Regions from separate parts of the Billgrantia diversa genome, predicted to be linked through region 1. Evidence: predicted binding sites of a transcription regulator. Region 1 holds the regulator's gene; each other region holds the start of a gene.
What was found. Region 1 encodes sigma-54, which starts transcription at its own class of promoters, with help from an activator protein. Its sites were predicted from a motif close to TGGCACNNNNNTTGCTNT; they were not measured.

Region 1 (4,489 bases):
TCACACCGGCAGCTGGCTTGTCGACGAGATGACCGTAGCCGGCTCATGAGCTGAATGGACGCTTTACGCCTTTCCATCAAGTTGTCGGGGACGAGCGCAGCCATTCCCCTAGGTATCCTCTTCGAAGCGGGCCTCGAATAGTGCCTCGATGGCCTCCAGCACCGCCTCGGCATCCTCCCCTTCGGCGCTGACATCGAGTTCGGTGCCGCAGGGGGCGCCCAGCATCAGTAGCGCCATGATGTTGCTGGCATCGGCCTGCTGCTGCCCTCGGCTGACGAACACGCGCGCGTGAAAAGGCTGGCAGCACTGCACCAGCTTGGTGGCAGCTCGGGCGTGAAGGCCGCGTTTGTTGGTCAGGGTCAGCTTGCGGCAGGGCACGCTCAGGTTTCCTTGCGTTCGGGCGTCTCTTCGGTCACGTCACGGGCGGAGGTGACCGGTGTGTGGATGCCTAGCTCTCGATGGCGCAGGCGCACGTCGGGCTGTTGCCGGGCCAGATGTTTGGCGAGGCGCTCGGCCAGGTACACCGAGCGGTGCTGGCCACCGGTGCAACCGATGGCAACGGTCAGATAGCTGCGGTGTGTATCGCGGTAGGCGGGAAGCCAGCGTTCTACCCAGGCGACGATATCGTCGAGCATCTGCTGTACCAATGGGTACTGTTCAAGGAATGCCACAATGCTAGGTTCTCGGCCGGTAGCCGAGCGCAGGCGTGGGTCCCAGTAGGGGTTGGGCAGACAGCGTGCGTCGAAGACGATATCGGCGTCGAGGGGTACGCCACCCTTGAAGCCGAACGACTCCACGGTCAGGGTAAGTTGGTCCGCGCGATGACTGGCCACCTGTTCGGTGATTCGCCCGCGCAGGTCATGTACCGACAGCCGTGAGGTGTCGATGATCAGGTCCGCCAGGTTGCGAATGTCACTCAGCGTCACGTCTTCCGACTCGATGGCTTCGCCCAGGGTCATGTCCCGGCCACGGGTCAGGGGATGGCGACGCCGGGTAGCGGAGTAGCGTTCGAGCAAGATGCGTGCATCGGTGGTCAGGTAGATGACCTGACAGTCGACCTGCTTGATACGCAGCTCTTCCAACAGGCGTGGGAAGCGCTCCAGGGCATGGGGCAGGTTGCGCGCGTCGATACTGACGGCGATCGAGGTCTGGATGGTGGGCGAGTTGCGTAGCTCATCAACCAAGGACCCGAGCAGCATCGCCGGCAGGTTGTCGATGGCGTAGTAGCCGATATCCTCGAGCGCTTGCAGCGCGATCGATTTTCCAGAGCCGGAGCGGCCGCTGATGATCACAAGCTGCATGAGAGTTCTCCTGATCAGGGCTGGCCGAACGGCGAGGTGAGTGTCAGGCCGAGGACTGTCGTCGAATCGCTTCGATGAGACGCTCATGGAGCTCGCGCTGGCTTGCGCATTTGCGCAGTCGCGCCCGCGTCTCGGCGTCGTTCATGACGCTAGCCACCTGGCTCAGCAGCGACAGATGCGTATCGTCGGCTTCTTCCGGTACCAAAAGCACGAACACCAGATCGACCGGCTCGCCGTCGATGGCGTCGAAGTCGATGGGTTCGGCAAGTTTGAGAAAGGTCGCTACGGGGTTATGACAGTGCGGGCTACGGGCATGGGGAATGGCCACACCATTGCCGATGCCGGTACTGCCCAACCTCTCACGACCGACGAGTCTGCCGAAGACCTCCTGACTGTCGAGGCTCGGAGTATTCTGCGCAATGAAGGTGCTGAAGAACTCCAGCACCCTCTTCTTGCTGCCCCCGGGAACGTCGAACAGAGCGCGTTCCGGAGGCAGGATGGTTTCCAGTGTCATGGCAACTCAGCGAATGCCGGCGCCCTGGGCGCGAGCCTGGGCCTTTTCCTTGTGTTTAACCAGTTGACGATCGAGCTTGTCGGTCAGCGCATCAATTGCGGCGTACATGTCCTGATCGGAAGCTTCGGCATGCAGATCGGCGCCGGCGGCATGCAGCGTGCAGGCGGCCTGCTGACGCTCCTTCTCGATCGAGAGCGTGACTTGCACATTGGTAATGTTGTCATAGTGTCGCTGGACGCGGCTCAGCTTCTCGCTCACATAGTCACGCAGTGAATCGGTCAGCTCAACATGATGGCCGGTGATGTTGACTTGCATGACAAGCTCCTTCGTCCTTCGGGTGGTAGCTCGATTGTAACCCTTTTTACTGCCCTGCATACCCCCTCGAGCGGCGGGATTGTCGGGGATCAAGGTTGATTCGAGGCATCAGCGAAAACGCTTGCGCTCGCTCGAGGAAGGAATTCCCAGAGCTTCACGGTACTTGGCAACCGTGCGGCGGGCGACTTGAATGCCATCCGCGGCCAGCAGGTCGACCAAGCGGCTGTCGGAGAGCGGCTTGCGCGGCGTCTCTTCGGCGATCAGCTTGCGGATACGGGCGCGGATCGCCGTGCTCGAGTGGACGTCGCCGTCACCGTTGCCGCCGACATGACTGGAGAAGAAGTACTTCAGTTCGAAAACGCCGCGGGGCGTATGGATGAACTTCTGTGTCGTCACCCGCGAAATGGTCGATTCGTGCATCTCCACCGCCTGGGCAATGTCGGCCAGCACCAGTGGTTTCATTCCCTCCTCGCCGTGTTCGAGAAAGTCGATCTGGCGGGCCATGATCTCGCGCCCAACCCGCAGCAGGGTGTCGTTGCGGCTGGCGAGGCTTTTCATCAGCCAGCGGGCTTCCTGCAGGTGATCCTTGAGAAATTGGTTGTCCTGACTCTTGTCGGCACGGCGCACCAGCGCCACGTAGTCGGGCTGGAGGCGTAGCCGGGGCAGGGCCTCGGCATTGAGTTCCACGCGCCAGCCGGATTCATCGTGGTAAGCGACCAGGTCCGGCGTGACGTAGCTGCTGCCGACATCGGCATAGGCGCTGCCGGGACGCGGATCGAGCGAGCGAACCAGGGCAATGACCTCGTCCAGCGATTTGTCGTCCAGACCCAGACGACGCTTGAGCAGGCGACGATCATCAGCGGCCAGTGCCTCGAGAAACTGGCGCACCAGCCGACGAGTCTGGGGCAGCAGCGGTGTATCGTCAGGCAGCGCAGCCAGCTGTAGCATCAGGCACTCGCGCAGGTCGCGAGCGAACACGCCGGTCGGCTCGAACTGCTGCAGACGCAGCAAGACCTGCTCGACTTCCCGTGTGGGCAAGCCTTCTAGTCCTTGCCGGCGCAGGCCGTCGCGAATCTCTTCGAGGGGCTGGGCCAGGTAACCCGTGCCGTCGACGGCATCGATCAGGCTTTCGGCAATCTGACGCTGACGGTCGCTCAAGTCGGTCATCGCCAGTTGCCAGATCAGATGGCCGGTCAGCGTCTGCGCCGAGGCCTGGCGCTCGAAATCCGGGCCTTCGCCGGTGGCGCTGCCTGAGCTCGTACCATGGTCGGGATAGGTATCCGTCCAGTCGCTGTCGGTGGAAAGCTCACTGGGTATCTCGTCGGCCCAATCATCGCTCTGGATTTCGCTGGCGGCCTGCTCGCCGAAGCCGTCGTCGAGCTCCAGCATAGGGTTGGATTCCAGCGCCTGCTGGATCTCCTGGCGAAGATCGAGGGTCGAGAGCTGCAGCAGGGCAATGGCCTGCTGCAGTTGGGGAGTCATGGTCAGCTGGGTGCCGACGCGCAATTGCAAGGATGCTTTCATGGCCATGAGGGTAAGGGCTCATTTGCCGGAAAGACTCTACCCTAGACTGGCGGACGCTGACTTGCAAGAGGGGTGGGTGCAATAAGCATGCCATTGGCAATATGCATGCCTAATACAAATAATTAATTAGAGATCATGCGCTTGCATGATGAGAAAAAGTGCGTTATAGGCGGAAGTCTTCCCCGAGGTAAACTTCCCGGACCCGCCTGTTGGCCAGGATCGCCTCGGCGTCCCCTTCGGCAATGATCTGGCCGTCGCCGACGATGTAAGCCGAATCACAGATATCGAGGGTCTCGCGGACGTTGTGGTCGGTGATCAGCACACCGATGTCGCGCGACTTGAGCTGGCGGATGATCCCCTTGATTTCGCCCACCGAGATCGGATCAACCCCGGCGAAGGGTTCGTCGAGCAGAATGAAAGCCGGCTCGGTGGCCAGCGCCCGGGCGATTTCGACGCGCCGCCGCTCGCCGCCGGACAGGCTCATGCCAAGGTTGTCGCGAATGTGGGTGACATGGAATTCCTCCAGTAACTGCTCGAGCCTCGCCTGCCGCGCGTGGTGATCGAGATCCTTGCGCGTTTCGAGGATGGCCATGATGTTATCGGCCACCGAGAGTTTGCGGAAGATCGATGCCTCCTGGGGCAGGTAGCCGATACCTGCCCGTGCGCGCTCGTGCATTGCGCTGCGCGAGAGATCCTGGTCGTCGATATGGACTTCACCGGCATCCGCCTTCACCAGGCCGACGATCATGTAGAACGAAGTGGTCTTGCCGGCTCCATTAGGCCCGAGCAGGCCGACCACGCGGCCTTGTTCGATGGAGAGGCTGATGTCGTGCAC
Region 2 (4,489 bases), 1.4 Mb from region 1:
GCAGTCGAACTGGCGCTCGAGTTCGGCCAGGGCAGTACTGGTGGCCGACTGTGACAGGGAGAGGGCGCGCGCGGCGCGCGAGACGCTCTCGTGCTGGGCGACGGCGACATAGACTTCGAGTTGGCGCAGGGTGAAATGCATGAAACGGCTCGGTATTGATCTATATCAGTAGTCTAGATAAAGGATATCCATACAATCCAATTAACAGATAAACCTTGCCCTCTTATAATGCAAGCAAATCAATTTTTCCTTCGTGTTATTCGATATTGGAATAGATAGGAGCCGGCATGAGCAAGTTCGCCCTGGAAGACGTTCTCAGCGTTCACCACTGGAACGACACCCTGTTCAGCTTTCGCACCACCCGCGAGCGCAGCCTGCGCTTCAAGAACGGTCAGTTCGTGATGATCGGCCTGGAAGTGAACGGCAAGCCGCTGATGCGTGCCTACTCCATCGCCAGCCCCAACTATGAGGATCACCTCGAGTTCTTCAGTATCAAGGTGCCCGACGGCCCGCTGACCTCACGCCTGCAGCACCTCAAGGTAGGCGACCAGATTATGGTCAGCCGCAAGCCTACCGGCACCCTGGTCACCGACGACCTGCTGCCGGGGCGCAATCTCTATTTCCTCTCCACTGGTACCGGCCTGGCGCCATTCATGAGCCTGATCCAGGACCCCGAAGTATACGAGCGCTACGAGAAGGTGATCTTGGTGCACGGCGTGCGCAGCGTCAGCGAACTGGCCTATGCCGACTTCATCCAGAAGGAGCTGCCGGCGCACGAGTACCTGGGCGACGATATTCGCGAGAAGCTGGTCTACTACCCCACCGTGACCCGTGAGGAGTTCCACACCATGGGGCGTCTCACCGACCATATCCGCAGCGGCAAGCTGTTCGAGGACACCGGCGTGGCGCCGATGGATCCCAAGCAGGACCGCGCCATGATCTGCGGCAGCCCGGCGATGCTCGACGAGACCAGCGCGCTGCTCGACGACTTGGGCTTCAATATCTCGCCGCGCATGGGTGATCCGGGCGACTACGTCATCGAGCGCGCCTTCGTCGAGAAGTAAGCCTTAAGTCGTAAGACTGAAGAAAAGACCCCGGGGCAGGCCTCGGGGGTTTTTGTATAAACTGTCTGGCTTCGAGCTTCGAGCTTCGAGCTTCGAGCTTCGAGCTTATACCGCATCCTTGCCGGTTTCACCGGTGCGGATGCGGATCACCTGCTCCAGCGGGGTGATGAAGATCTTGCCGTCGCCGATCTTGCCGGTATTCGCGACCTGGGTGATGGCGTCGATGACCTGCTCGACAAGGTCGTCGTCGATGGCGATCTCGACTTTCACCTTGGGCAGGAAGTCGACCACGTACTCGGCCCCGCGGTAGAGCTCGGTATGGCCCTTCTGACGGCCGAAGCCCTTCACCTCGGTAACGGTGATGCCCTGTACCCCGATTTCCGAAAGCGACTCGCGAACGTCGTCGAGCTTGAACGGCTTGATGATGGCGGTCACCAGTTTCATGGTCTGTTTCCTCATGGTCGGACGGGGTTCATGGTGAACCCGAGCGGGTACGGATCGTTGGCCTCAAGCATACACCGCCCTCGGCAGGAAGAAAAAAGGCTCCCCCGCGGGGAGCCTTGGCAAGTCGGTCGCACTCACTCGGCGTGCGGCTGGCCAACCGCTGCGCCGGTTGCATAGCCGCCAGACTGCGGCCGGCCGCCGCTGCCGCCATAGACTCTGGCGACGCTGAACTCGGGATAGGCTTCCATGCCGCACTCGGCCAGGTCGACCCCTTCGTACTCCTCCTCCTCGCTGACGCGAACGCCCATGATGGCCTTGATGACCAGCCACACGACCAGGCTGGCAGCGAAGACCCAGGCGAAGATGGCGATCGCTCCGACGATCTGGGGACCGAAGGTGGCGTCCCCGTTGGTGAGCGGCACCGCCAGCAGGCCCCAGACGCCGACCACGCCGTGCACCGAGATGGCGCCGACCGGATCGTCGATCTTGAGCTTGTCCAGAGTCACGATGGCAGCCACCACGATGATCCCGCCCACGGCACCGATCAGCGTGGCGCCCAGCGCGGAGGGTGTCAGCGGGCCGGCAGTGATGGCCACCAGTCCGGCCAGCGCGCCGTTCAGCGCCATGGTCAGGTCGGCCTTGCGGAACCACAGCTTGGCCAGGATCAGCGCAGCGATGACGCCACCCGCGGCGGCAGCATTGGTATTGACCAGCACCTGGGCCACGTTGTTGGCCGAAGCGACGTCGGAAAGCTTGAGCTCGGAGCCGCCGTTGAAGCCGAACCAGCCCATCCACAGGATGAAGGTACCGACGGTGGCCAGCGGCAGGTTGGCGCCGGGGATGGCGTGGATGCTGCCGTCCTTGCCGTACTTGCCCTTGCGCGGGCCAAGGACCAGCACACCGGCGAGGGCTGCGGCGGCGCCGGCCATGTGCACGATGCCGGAGCCGGCATAGTCGGAGAAGCCCAGCTCGGAGAGCCAGCCGCCGCCCCAGGTCCAGTAGCCTGATACCGGATAGATGACCCCGGTCATGACCACGGCGAAGGCGAGGAAGGCCCACAGTTTCATGCGCTCGGCCACGGCGCCGGAGACGATCGACATGGCGGTGGCGACGAACACTACCTGGAAGAAGAAGTCGGCGCGCATGGAGTAGTAGGGGGCATCGTCGCCGCCGGCGATGACGGCGTCGACGCCGTTTTCGCTGCCGATCAGCACGCCCAGGTTGGGCAAGATGCCGCCGGCATCGCTCGAATACATGATGGCGTAGCCCACCAGCAGGTACATGGTGCAGGCGATGGCGAACAGCGCGATATTCTTGGTCAGGATCTCGGCGGTGTTCTTGGCACGGACCAGGCCGGCCTCGAGCATCGAGAAGCCGGCGGCCATCCACATGACCAGCACGCCGCATATCAGGAAGTAGAAGGTGTCGAGCGCGTAGCTCAACTCGGCAAGTTCGTTCATGAGAGTTTCTCCATCGCTCTTGTAATGTTGGAAGCCGTTACACGGCGTCGGCGCCACGTTCGCCGGTACGGATGCGGATCACATCCTCCAGCGGAGTCACGAAGACCTTGCCGTCGCCAATCTTGCCGCTGTTGGCCGCACTGCAAATGGCATCGAGTACGGATTCCAGGCGCGAGTCGTCAACGGCGACTTCGACCTTCACCTTGGGCAGGAAGTCGACCACGTATTCGGCGCCACGATAGAGCTCGGTGTGACCTTTCTGGCGGCCGAAGCCTTTGACTTCGGTCACGGTGATGCCTTGGACGCCGTTGTCGGCCAGCGCCTCGCGGACGTCGTCGAGCTTGAACGGCTTGATGATGGCGGTGATGAGCTTCATCGCGTCTCTCCCTGCTGGAATAAAGGCGGCGAGGGTCGCCAGCCGGCTGTATGACGCGTCATGCGCAGACCGTGCCAGGCTCAGCTTTTGCATCTCATAAACAGTAGTTTGCAGCAATGTTCCTCTGTGCAATGCGCTCCAATGGCGCAATGGCTACCGCCGCCTTGCACCAGGCTGGTGCTTGGGCGCAGTGCAGGTGCGCCATGAGGGGGCGGGAGAAGGGCATGCGTCGATGCGGGGCCTTGCGTATGCTGTAGGGCAACATGTGCAGGCCAACAGGAGAAGCGCACCATGGCGAATCAGGATCCCATCAGCCGGCTGGCACAACAGCTGGGCGAACGCCTGCAGGGGGCAGCCCAGGCGCCGGAGGAATTCCAGAAGGGCGTGCAGCAGATCGTGCGCGGTACTTTCGACCGCCTCGAGCTGGTATCGCGCGAAGATTTCGACATCTTGATGGACGTGCTGCAGCGCACGCGAATTCGCGTCGAAGCCCTGGAGCAGCAGGTCGCGGCCCTGGAGACGGCGCTGGCGGCCCGCGAGACGCCGGTGACCCAGGCCACTCTCACGTCGCCCGAGGCCAACGACACGGATGAAACCGGGCCCGACGAGGCCCAGCGCTGAGCCAGCGTGGAGAGCCCGCTGCGGCATAGTGCTAGTATCTAGCCCTTACGCTAATGGACTGCGAGGGACTGCACGATGCTGGCGATCGTTGCCACACGGGCCGGCCTGGGGCTGGAAGCGCCCGAGGTACAGGTCGAGGTACACCTGGCCAATGGCCTGCCGGGGATGACGTTGGTGGGCCTGCCCGAGGCCGCCGTCAAGGAGAGCCGTGAGCGGGTGCGCAGCGCCCTCGTCAATGCCGGCTTCGATTTTCCCAATACGCGAAGAATCGTGCTCAACCTGGCGCCCGCCGACCTGCCCAAGGTCGGCGGGCGCTTCGATCTGCCCATTGCACTGGGCATCCTGATCGCCTCCGGCCAGCTTCCCGGCGAGGCCCTCGAAGAGATCGAGAGCGTCGGCGAGCTGGCGCTGGACGGTCGCCTGCGCCCCATCAACGGCGTGTTGCCGCTGGCCCTGGCGGCACGCCGGGCGGGGCGCAAGCTGATCGTGCCCAAGGAGAACGCCGACGAAGCGGCACTGGCCGG
Region 3 (4,489 bases), 1.6 Mb from region 1:
CCAGCGGCATGGGGGCGAGCATCTGGGCGCCGTCGAGCAGGCCGGCGGCGACCTTGTCGCGCAGGGTGGTCCAGGCGTTCTCCCGCGACAGGCTGACATCCAGCCCCTGGGCGGTGAAGCAGCCCCGTTCGCGGGCGACGATCAGCAGGGCGGCGTCGAGCAGTGGAACGAAACCGAGGGAGATGCGCTCGAGTTCCGGCGAGTTGGCGTGGTGTTGCGGGTGGCTCATGAGCGGGATCCCCGTGGTTCGGAGGCGGGCACGGTCGGGTTCAGGCGGGCGAGAATGTCGATGACGCTGTCGGCGACCTCGGCGATGCGCTGGCCGCGGTCCATTGCCAGCTTGCGCAGCATGCGGTAGGCCTGCTCCTCGTCGCAGTTCTGGTGCTTCATCAGCAGGCCCTTGGCGCGTTCGATGCGCTTGCGTTCGGTCAGCTGGTTGCGTGCCTTGTCCAGTTCCTGGCGCATGCTCTGGAAGGCGTCGAAGCGGGCGATGGCCACCTCGACGATGGATTCGACCCGCTCGGGCACCAGGCCGTCGACCACATAGGCGCTGACGCCGGACTTGAGCGCGGCCTGCAGCATGTCGGAGTCGTGCTGGTCGGCGAAGAACACCACCGGGCGCGGGTTCTCGCGGTTGAGCAGCGCCATGCTTTCCAGCGTGTCGCGGTCGGGGCTCTCCATGTCGATGATCACCACGTCGGGCTGGTGGCGTTCGACCATCTGGTTGAGGCTGGCCGGGCTCGCGAGCCGGCAGATGACCCGGTGCCCTTCGGCCATCAATGCCTCCTCGACCATGGCGGCGCGTACCACCTCGTCGTCGACCAGCAGGATGTTCAGGGGTGATGGCATAGTGGCGTCGCTCGTGTCTGGCTAAGGCTCCGTCCCTTGTCAAGCAAGAACCATTCCAAATGTGAGTTCCCGCGCTCCTGGCGCAGCCTGGCGAAGGGTGGCTTATGGGGCGGTTGCTGCGTCGCAGCGTTCCGGTTGGCATTCTGGCACCAGACTGGTGCATTGCGGGCGTCGGCCCTGCCGGTTCATGGTGCGCTGACGCATGGGCAAGCCGACGAGTATGCGGCAGCGGAAGAGACATCTGCCTGAAACGGTCGAGTTATACGCCACATGGCACACATCCTGCTTGATTGCTTGGTAGAAAGAAATCAGGTGAATTCAATGGGAGCGCAACGTTCAGCGCCCCAAGCGGCAACGACGCCCGCCAACCGCCACCCCTTGGGGACGGCCGTTGGCGGGCGTCGTCGTTACGCGAACGACGAGACAGGAGATGGACATGCGCGAGGCCCGAACCACTTGCCCCTACTGTGGCGTCGGCTGTGGCGTGCTGGCCTGCGTCGAGGACGGCGAGATCGTCGACGTGCAGGGCGACCCGGAGCACCCGGCCAACTTCGGCCGGCTGTGTGTGAAGGGCTCGGCCCTGCACGAGACGCTGGGCAACCACGGCCGCCTGACCCGGCCGCGGGTCGACGGCGTCGAGGTGGACTGGGAGACGGCGCTGACAACGATAGCCGAGCGGCTCACGGCGGTGCAGGCCACCCACGGCTCCCAGGCGGTGGCCGCCTACCTCTCCGGGCAGCTGCTGACCGAGGATTACTACGTCGCCAACAAGCTGTTCAAGGGCTTTCTCGGTACGCCGCACCTGGATACCAACTCACGGCTGTGCATGGCCTCGGCGGTGGCCGCCCACAAGCGCGCCTTCGGCGCCGATGCCGTGCCGTGCAGCTACGAGGATCTCGAAGAGGCAGAGCTGGTGGTGTTGGTGGGCTCCAACCTGGCCTGGAACCACCCGGTGCTCTACCAGCGCCTGAAGGTGGCCAAGCAGCGCAACCCGCTGCTGCGGGTGGTGGTGATCGACCCACGGGTCACCGACACCTGCGAGATCGCCGATCTCTACCTGGGGCTCAAGCCGGGTAGCGATGCGCGCCTGTTCACCGGGCTGCTGGCGTGGATGGCCAAGCGCAACAAGCTCGACTGGGTCTACCTGGAAGCCCATGTTCAGGGCTTCGACGAGGCACTGGCCGCGGCGCGCGAGCAGGATGCCGGCGTCGAGGCTATCGCCGCCGACTGTGACGTCGATGCCGAGCGCCTGGAAACTTTCTTCTACTGGTTCGCCAGCCACCTGCACGTGGTCACGCTGTTCTCCCAGGGTATCAACCAGTCGTCCAGCGGCACCGACAAGGGCAACGCCATCATCAATTGCCACCTGGCGGGCGGCAAGATCGGCCTGCCCGGGGCGGGGCCGTTCTCGATCACCGGCCAGCCCAACGCCATGGGCGGGCGCGAGGTGGGCGGGCTGGCCAACCAGCTCGCCGCCCACATGGACTACGACACCCCCGGTGCGCGGGATCGCGTCACGCGTTTCTGGGCCACCGAGCGGCGGGTGCCGTGCCTGCCCGATGGCCCCGGCCACAAGGCGGTGGCGCTGTTCGAGGCGATCGAGCGCGGCGAGGTGCAGGCACTGTGGATCATGGCCACCAATCCCGCCGTGAGCCTGCCGCGTGCCGACCGGGTGCGCGCGGCACTCGAGAAGTGCCCGCAGGTGATCGTCTCCGAGTGCATGGCCGACGCCGACCTGCTGGCCTATGCCGACATCGTGCTGCCGGCGTCGAGCTGGTCGGAGAAGGACGGCACCGTGACCAACTCCGAGCGGCGCATCTCGCGCCAGCGCGGCATCCTGCCGCCACCGGGGGAGGCGCGCCACGACTGGTGGATCGTCTGCGAGGTGGCCAAGCGGCTGGGCTTCGGCGAAGCCTTCGACTACAGCCACCCAAGCGAGATCTTCGACGAGCACGCCCGGCTCTCGGGCTTCGAGAACGGTGAGCGCCCGGGTGAGAGCCGCCGGCTGTTCGATATCTCCGGCCTGGTCGGGCTCGACCGGGCCGCCTACGACGCCCTGACGCCGATCCAGTGGCCGGTCAATGCCGGCGCCCCTCACGGCACCGCCCGGCTGTTCACCGATGGCCGCTTCGCCACGCCAGATGGCCGCGCGCGGATGCTGCCGGTGAGCCCGCGGCCGCCGGCACAGGCGCTGGACGCCACGCGCCCGCTGCGGCTCAACACCGGGCGTATTCGCGACCAGTGGCACACCATGTCCCGTACCGGGCGTGCGCCGCGCTTGATGAACCACCGTGCCGAACCGTTCATCGAGATCGCCCCTGAAGACGCCTGCGAGCTGGGGGTGGAAGAGCATACGCTGGCCCAACTGCACGGCGCGGGCGGCAGCTACATCGGCCGCGTGCGGGTGTCGCGCGGGCAGCGCCGCGGTGAGGTGTTCGTGCCGATGCATTGGAGCCGCCACTTCAGCGGGGCGGCACTCATGGGCGAGCTGCTCGAGGCACACCTCGACCCGATTTCCGGCCAGCCGGAGTCCAAGCATGGCGCTGTTGCGTTGGAGCCGCTGCCACTGGGCTGGGAGGCCACGCTACTGGTAGCCGACGACCTGGGCGTGGCGGAAACGGCCTGGTGCGACGAGAGCCGCTACTGGGCACGCATTCCGCTGGGCGACTGCCAGCGCTGGCAACTGGCCGGCGGTGAGCCGAGCGCCTGCGGCGGGGTGGAAGGCGCCTGCGGCGGGGTTGAGAAGGCCGAACGCGACTGGCTGTCCTGGCTGGAAGCCGAGCTGCCGGCACCCACGCTGTGGTGCACCGACCCCGCCAGCGGCCGCCTGCGCGCCGCCGGGGTCGATGAGGCGGGCCGCCTGCGCTGGTGGTTCATGTCGGGTGCGCCCAGGGAGCTGCCCAACCTGAGCTGGCTGGCCGCGCGCTTCGCTGAGGCCGCCAACGGGGAAGGGCTGGCGCCGCCGCACCGCCGACGCCTGCTGGCGGGCTGCGACGACGGCGCCGCCAACCAGGGTCCCGTGGTCTGCAGCTGCCATCAGGTAGGTCAACGCGCTATCCTAGGGGCCATACGTGAAGGCGATGACAGCGTCGAGGCGCTGGGCGCCAGGCTGGCCTGTGGTACCCAGTGCGGAAGCTGCATTCCCGAGCTGAAATCGCTTATCGAAGAGGAGAAGGCCCATGCGAGCGCTGAGCCACTTGAAGACAATGCTATCGCCTGAGCTGCTGCAGGCCGCCTTCTCGCGGCTGCACGGCCTGGGGCATATCGTGCGCTCGCCGTTCGGGCGATCCACCCGCGTTGCCGCACCGACCGTGACCCTGGACGGCGATTGCCATGCCGGCCGGGTCTACCTGGTGGGGGCGGGCAGCGGCGACGTCGAGCTGCTCACGCTCAAGGCCGCTCGCCTGCTGCAACAGGCCGACGCGGTGGTCTACGACCGCCTGGTGGGCGACGACGTGCTGGCGCTGATTCCCGCGGGCCACGAGCGCTACTACGTGGGTAAGGAGCGGGGCCACCATAGCGTGCCCCAGGCCGAGATCGGTGCGCTGCTGGTGAAGCTGGCAGGGCAGGGCAAGTCGGTGGTGCGGCTCAAGGGCGGCGACCCCGGCGTGTTCGGGCGCATGGGCGAGGAGCTCGCCGC
Region 4 (4,489 bases), 800 kb from region 1:
CAACCACTGAGCGGCCAGTGCCAACCCTTCGGGATCGGGCGTCGGGCGGTAAAGCCTTGCCGGCGGCGACAGTTCGTTCATCTCCACCGGCGCATCGAACAGGTCGATGGGAATCTCGATATGCACCGGGCCGGGGCGCTGCCCCTGGAACACGGCAAAGGCGCGCGCCAACACCTCCGGCAAGGCAGCGGGGTCGAGCAGGGTATGGCTGAAGCGGGAGACTCCCGCCATCAGTTGCTGCTGGCTGGCGAGCTCGTGCAGTCGGCCCTGGCCGCGGCCCAGGGTGTCGCGGCGGTTGACGCTGGATATCACCAGCATGGGGATCGAGTCGGCCAGCGCCTGACCCATGGCGGTGGCGATATTGGTCATGCCGGGCCCGGTGATGATCAGGCAGACCCCGGGCTTGCCGGTGGCGCGGGCGTAGCCGTCGGCCATGAAGCCGGCGCCCTGCTCGTGGCGCGGCGTGACGTGGCGCACGCCGCCGTCCTCCAGCCCGCGGTAGAGCGCCACCGTATGCACGCCGGGGATGCCGAACACCGTGTCGACGGCATACCGCTCGTGCAGGAACCTCAGCAGCAACCGGGCGCAGGTCATGGGAGCGTGTTCCATCGTCGAACCTCAGAAGAAGAAGGTGTGGGCCATGAAAGCGATGATCGGCAGCGTGATGGCCGTGCGTAGCAGGAAGATCGCCACCAGCTCCCACAGCTTGAGGGGAATCTTCGACTTGAGCAGCAGCGCGCCGATCTCCGACATGTATATCAACTGGGTCAGCGACAGGCAGGCGATGACGAAGCGGGTCAGCTCGCTCTCGATATTGGTGGCAAGTACCGCCGGCAGGAACATGTCGGCGAAGCCCACCAGGGTGGCGGGGGCGGCCGCCTCGGCCTCGGGAATGCGCAGCAGTTCCAGCACCGGCACCATGGGGTAGGAGAGCCAGGTGAACAGCGGCGTGAACTCGGCAAGGATCAGCGCCACGGTGCCAATGGCGAATACCAGCGGCAGCAGGCCGAGGAAGATGTCGGCCACGTTGAACAGCGCGTTGCGGGCGAGCTCCCTGGGGCCGGGAGCATGCTCGGCGCGGCGTACTGCCTGGGTCAGGCTATAGCGCAGCAGACCCATTTCCTCGGTGCGCTTCTCCGACAGCTGGCAGCCGACCGGCTCGTAGTAGCTATCGGGCTTGCGCGAAAGTGGCGGCAGGCGAGGCACGATGACTGCGGCGATCAGTCCGGCCACCACCACGGTGAAGTAGAACTGCACGAACATGTGGTTGAGATCGACGAAGCTGGTGATCAGCAGGCTGAAGGCGATCGACACGATAGAGAAGTTTGTGGCGATGACCGAGGCTTCGCGACGGCTGTAGTAACCCTGCTCGTACTGTTGGGTAGTGATCAGGACGCCCACGGTGCCCGAGCCCATCCACGAGGCGGTGGCATCGATGGCACTGCGCCCGGGCAGGTTGAAGATCATCCGGAACGGCTTGCGTACCAGGCTGCCGATGAACTCCATGAAGCCGAACTCGACCAGGAACGGCAGCAGCAGGGCGGCGAAGAAGAAAAAGGTCAGCAGCACAGGCGCCAGGTCGTTGAGCATCACGCCACCGGTGAACGAGGCGGTGACGAACTCGGGCCCGAACTGGAAGTACGTCATCAGGGCGAAGGCCGCCCCGAGGAGGCGCATGCCGAACCACACCGGACCGACGTGGAACATGTCGTGCAGCACCCCTTTGTCGGCCCAGCGAGGCCGTGCGAGCTTGACCCAGGAGGTGGCCAGCACCGAGAGCACCAGTACGAATACGGCGATGGCCGGCAGGGCGCCGCCGAGCAGCGCCTTGAGCCCGTCGGCCATCAGCCCCATTCCGATGTTGATGGTGTCGCCGACCTGGAACGGCACCAGGAACAAGCCGACGCCGATAGCAGAGGGAACGATGAATTTCAGCAGGTTGCTGCGCTCGAAAGGCGCCGGAACGGCAGCATTTCGCTGAAAGTTGTCAGTGGTGGACATGGGTTTACCCTTGGGTTGTCGTTGTAGGTTCATGCGGTGTCATGTCAATCGCGGCGCTTGACGCCCGGCAGGACGCAGAGCATCTCGTAGAGCAGGGTGGCGCCCATCAGCGCCGTGTTGCCGCTGGTGTCGTAGGGCGGCGAGACCTCGACCAGGTCGCCGCCGACGATGTTCAGCCCGGCGGCGCCACGTACGATCTCGAGCCCCTGGGCCGAGGTCAGGCCGCCCATCTCGACGGTGCCGGTGCCGGGGGCGACGGAGGGGTCCAGCCCGTCGATGTCGAAGGTGATATAGACCGGGGTATCGCCCATCTGCTCGCGCACCTCTTTCATCAGCGGCTCGAGCGAGCGGTACCAGCACTCCTCGGCGGTGACCACGCGGAAACCCTGTTGACGGCACCAGTCGAAGTCCTCGGCGGCATAGCCGGTGCCGCGCAGCCCGATCTGCGCCACTTTGCCCTTGGCCAGGAGCCCTTCTTCCTGGGCGCGACGAAACGGCGTGCCATGGGCCAGAGGCTCGCCGAACATGTGCTCGTTGACGTCGGCATGGGCATCGATGTGGATCAGCCCCACCGGGCCATGTCTGTTGGCGATAGCGCGCAGAATCGGTAGCGTGATCAGGTGGTCGCCGCCCAGCGTGAGCGGGATGCTGCCGTGGCCAAGCACCTCGTCGTAGAAGCGGCTGATGATGTCCACGGTCTTGGGTAGATGGAAGGTATTGATCGGCACGTCGCCGATATCGGCCACCTGCAGGCTGTCGAAGGGGGCGGCGCGGGTCGCCATGTTATAGGGGCGCAGCATGCGCGACTCGTCGCGTATCTGGCGCGGCCCCAGGCGGGTGCCGGGGCGGTTGGAGGTGCCGATGTCCAGCGGTACGCCGATGAAGGCCACGTCCAACCCTTCGGCCGTGGGCTGTGTGGGCAGGCGCATCATGGTGGCGGGGCCACCGAAGCGCGGCATGTCGTTGCCGCCTAGCGGCTGGTTGTAGTCGGTCATGGGTAGCCTCTGCTTTGTCATGATCTGCTTTACTATGTGACTAGTAGCAGTTTCCGTGCCAATGCCAGAAAGCCCTTATCATGGGCTTCTTGAGATGTGCGGATGCAGATTTGGATCGACCAGGATAAAGGTCGATACACCTATGCATCACGATACAAAAATGAATCCAAGCGTCTTGGGCAGCGAGAGTGAAATGAGCGAAATCGACCAAGAGGTGGTGCGTACCATCGTCGAGACGGCCAACGACCACTTCTTCATCGTCGATGGGTCGGGCCGCGTGCTCGATGTGAGCCCGGGGGCGGCGGCGGTATATGGCATGGCGCGGGAGCGCTTGATCGGCAGTTCGGTGCAGCGCCTCGAAGCGGAGGGCGTCCTCAAGCCTTCCATCAGCCTGGAGGTGATTCGCAGTGGCAAGCCGGTACAGTTGATGCAGGTCACCGGCACGGGCAGGCGAGTGATTGCCGAGGCGCATCCGGTCTATGTCAACGGTCGGCTCGAGCGGATCGTCAGTCGCTCGCGCGATCTCACCGACCTGCAACTGCTGCAGGACGAGTACGCGCTCTTGCAAAAGCGCTTCAGCGAGCACCTCAAACGCAGCCAGAGCGGGGCCGCCGGCGAGGACGGTCAGCTAGAGGATGTGCTGGAGAGCCTGGAGATCCGCAGCCAGGTGATGCGCGAGCTCGCCCTGCTGCTCAAGCGCGTGGCGCCCTCGGACGCCACCGTGCTCATGCTAGGAGAGTCCGGCGTCGGCAAGACCGCCTTCGCCCGCCAGCTGCACCGCTGGAGTCGACGCCGCGAAGGACCCTTTCTCGAGGTGAACTGCGGGGCGATTCCCGAAAACCTGTTCGAATCGGAGATGTTCGGCTATCAGCCAGGCGCCTTCAGCGGTGCGGCACGCCAGGGCAAGGCGGGGCTGCTGGAGCAGGCCCAGGGCGGCACGCTGTTCCTCGATGAGATCGGCGAGCTGCCACTACTGATGCAGACCAAGCTGCTCAAGGTGATCCAGGACGGCAGTGTCACCCGGCTCGGCGACACCCGCCAGCGGCAGGTCGACTTCCGCCTGGTGGTCGCCACCAACCAGGACCTGGCCAAGCGCGTCGAGACGGGCGCGTTCCGCCTCGACCTGTATTATCGCCTTAACGTCATTCCGGTCACGCTGCCGCCGCTGCGCGAGCGCCGCGAGGACATTCCGGCACTGGTCGAGGCCTGCCTGGAACGACTCAATCAGCGCTACGGCCGGCAGAAGCTGCTGCACGGTAGCGTGTGGTCGGAGCTGATGGGAGGCGACTGGCCGGGCAACGTGCGCGAGCTGGAGAACTGGCTGGAGCGCGCCTGGCTCTCGTCGGCGGGGGACCTGATTCACTCGCCCACGCCGGGCGACACCGCGGGCGTGGCAACGATGGCAACTCCGCACGCGGCGTCGGCGCGGGCGGAATTGGCCGAGGACGAAGGGCTTGCCGCCTATCTGGCCCGAATCGAATGCGATGTGCTGC

Region 2: a site for sigma-54 is predicted at 3,404-3,421, ahead of HNO52_RS20040 (P-II family nitrogen regulator). Genes of this name have one in related genera too.
Region 3: a site for sigma-54 is predicted at 1,121-1,138, ahead of HNO52_RS05935 (nitrate reductase). Genes of this name have one in related genera too.
Region 4: a site for sigma-54 is predicted at 3,040-3,057, ahead of speB (agmatinase). Genes of this name have one in related genera too.

The regions. Positions count from the first base shown of each region.
Region 1 covers NZ_CP053382.1:2,900,710-2,905,198, reverse strand. Annotated here, with positions in the region: gene pmbA (metalloprotease PmbA) at 1-49, shown strand, start outside; gene HNO52_RS13430 (HPr family phosphocarrier protein) at 109-378, opposite strand; gene rapZ (RNase adapter RapZ) at 381-1,301, opposite strand; gene ptsN (PTS IIA-like nitrogen regulatory protein PtsN) at 1,345-1,815, opposite strand; gene hpf (ribosome hibernation-promoting factor, HPF/YfiA family) at 1,822-2,130, opposite strand; gene HNO52_RS13410 (RNA polymerase factor sigma-54) at 2,239-3,660, opposite strand; gene lptB (LPS export ABC transporter ATP-binding protein) at 3,818-4,489, opposite strand, start outside.
Region 2 covers NZ_CP053382.1:4,299,976-4,304,464, reverse strand. Annotated here, with positions in the region: gene HNO52_RS20060 (LysR family transcriptional regulator) at 1-141, opposite strand, end outside; gene HNO52_RS20055 (ferredoxin--NADP reductase) at 288-1,064, shown strand; gene glnK (P-II family nitrogen regulator) at 1,170-1,508, opposite strand; gene HNO52_RS20045 (ammonium transporter AmtB) at 1,643-2,968, opposite strand; gene HNO52_RS20040 (P-II family nitrogen regulator) at 3,006-3,344, opposite strand; gene HNO52_RS20035 (accessory factor UbiK family protein) at 3,636-3,965, shown strand; gene HNO52_RS20030 (YifB family Mg chelatase-like AAA ATPase) at 4,041-4,489, shown strand, end outside.
Region 3 covers NZ_CP053382.1:1,257,886-1,262,374, forward strand. Annotated here, with positions in the region: gene HNO52_RS05925 (CmpA/NrtA family ABC transporter substrate-binding protein) at 1-229, opposite strand, end outside; gene HNO52_RS05930 (ANTAR domain-containing response regulator) at 226-849, opposite strand; gene HNO52_RS05935 (nitrate reductase) at 1,286-4,069, shown strand; gene cobA (uroporphyrinogen-III C-methyltransferase) at 4,029-4,489, shown strand, end outside.
Region 4 covers NZ_CP053382.1:2,100,133-2,104,621, forward strand. Annotated here, with positions in the region: gene HNO52_RS09710 (5-guanidino-2-oxopentanoate decarboxylase) at 1-594, opposite strand, end outside; gene HNO52_RS09715 (YjiH family protein) at 619-2,001, opposite strand; gene speB (agmatinase) at 2,046-2,996, opposite strand; gene HNO52_RS09725 (sigma-54 interaction domain-containing protein) at 3,190-4,489, shown strand, end outside.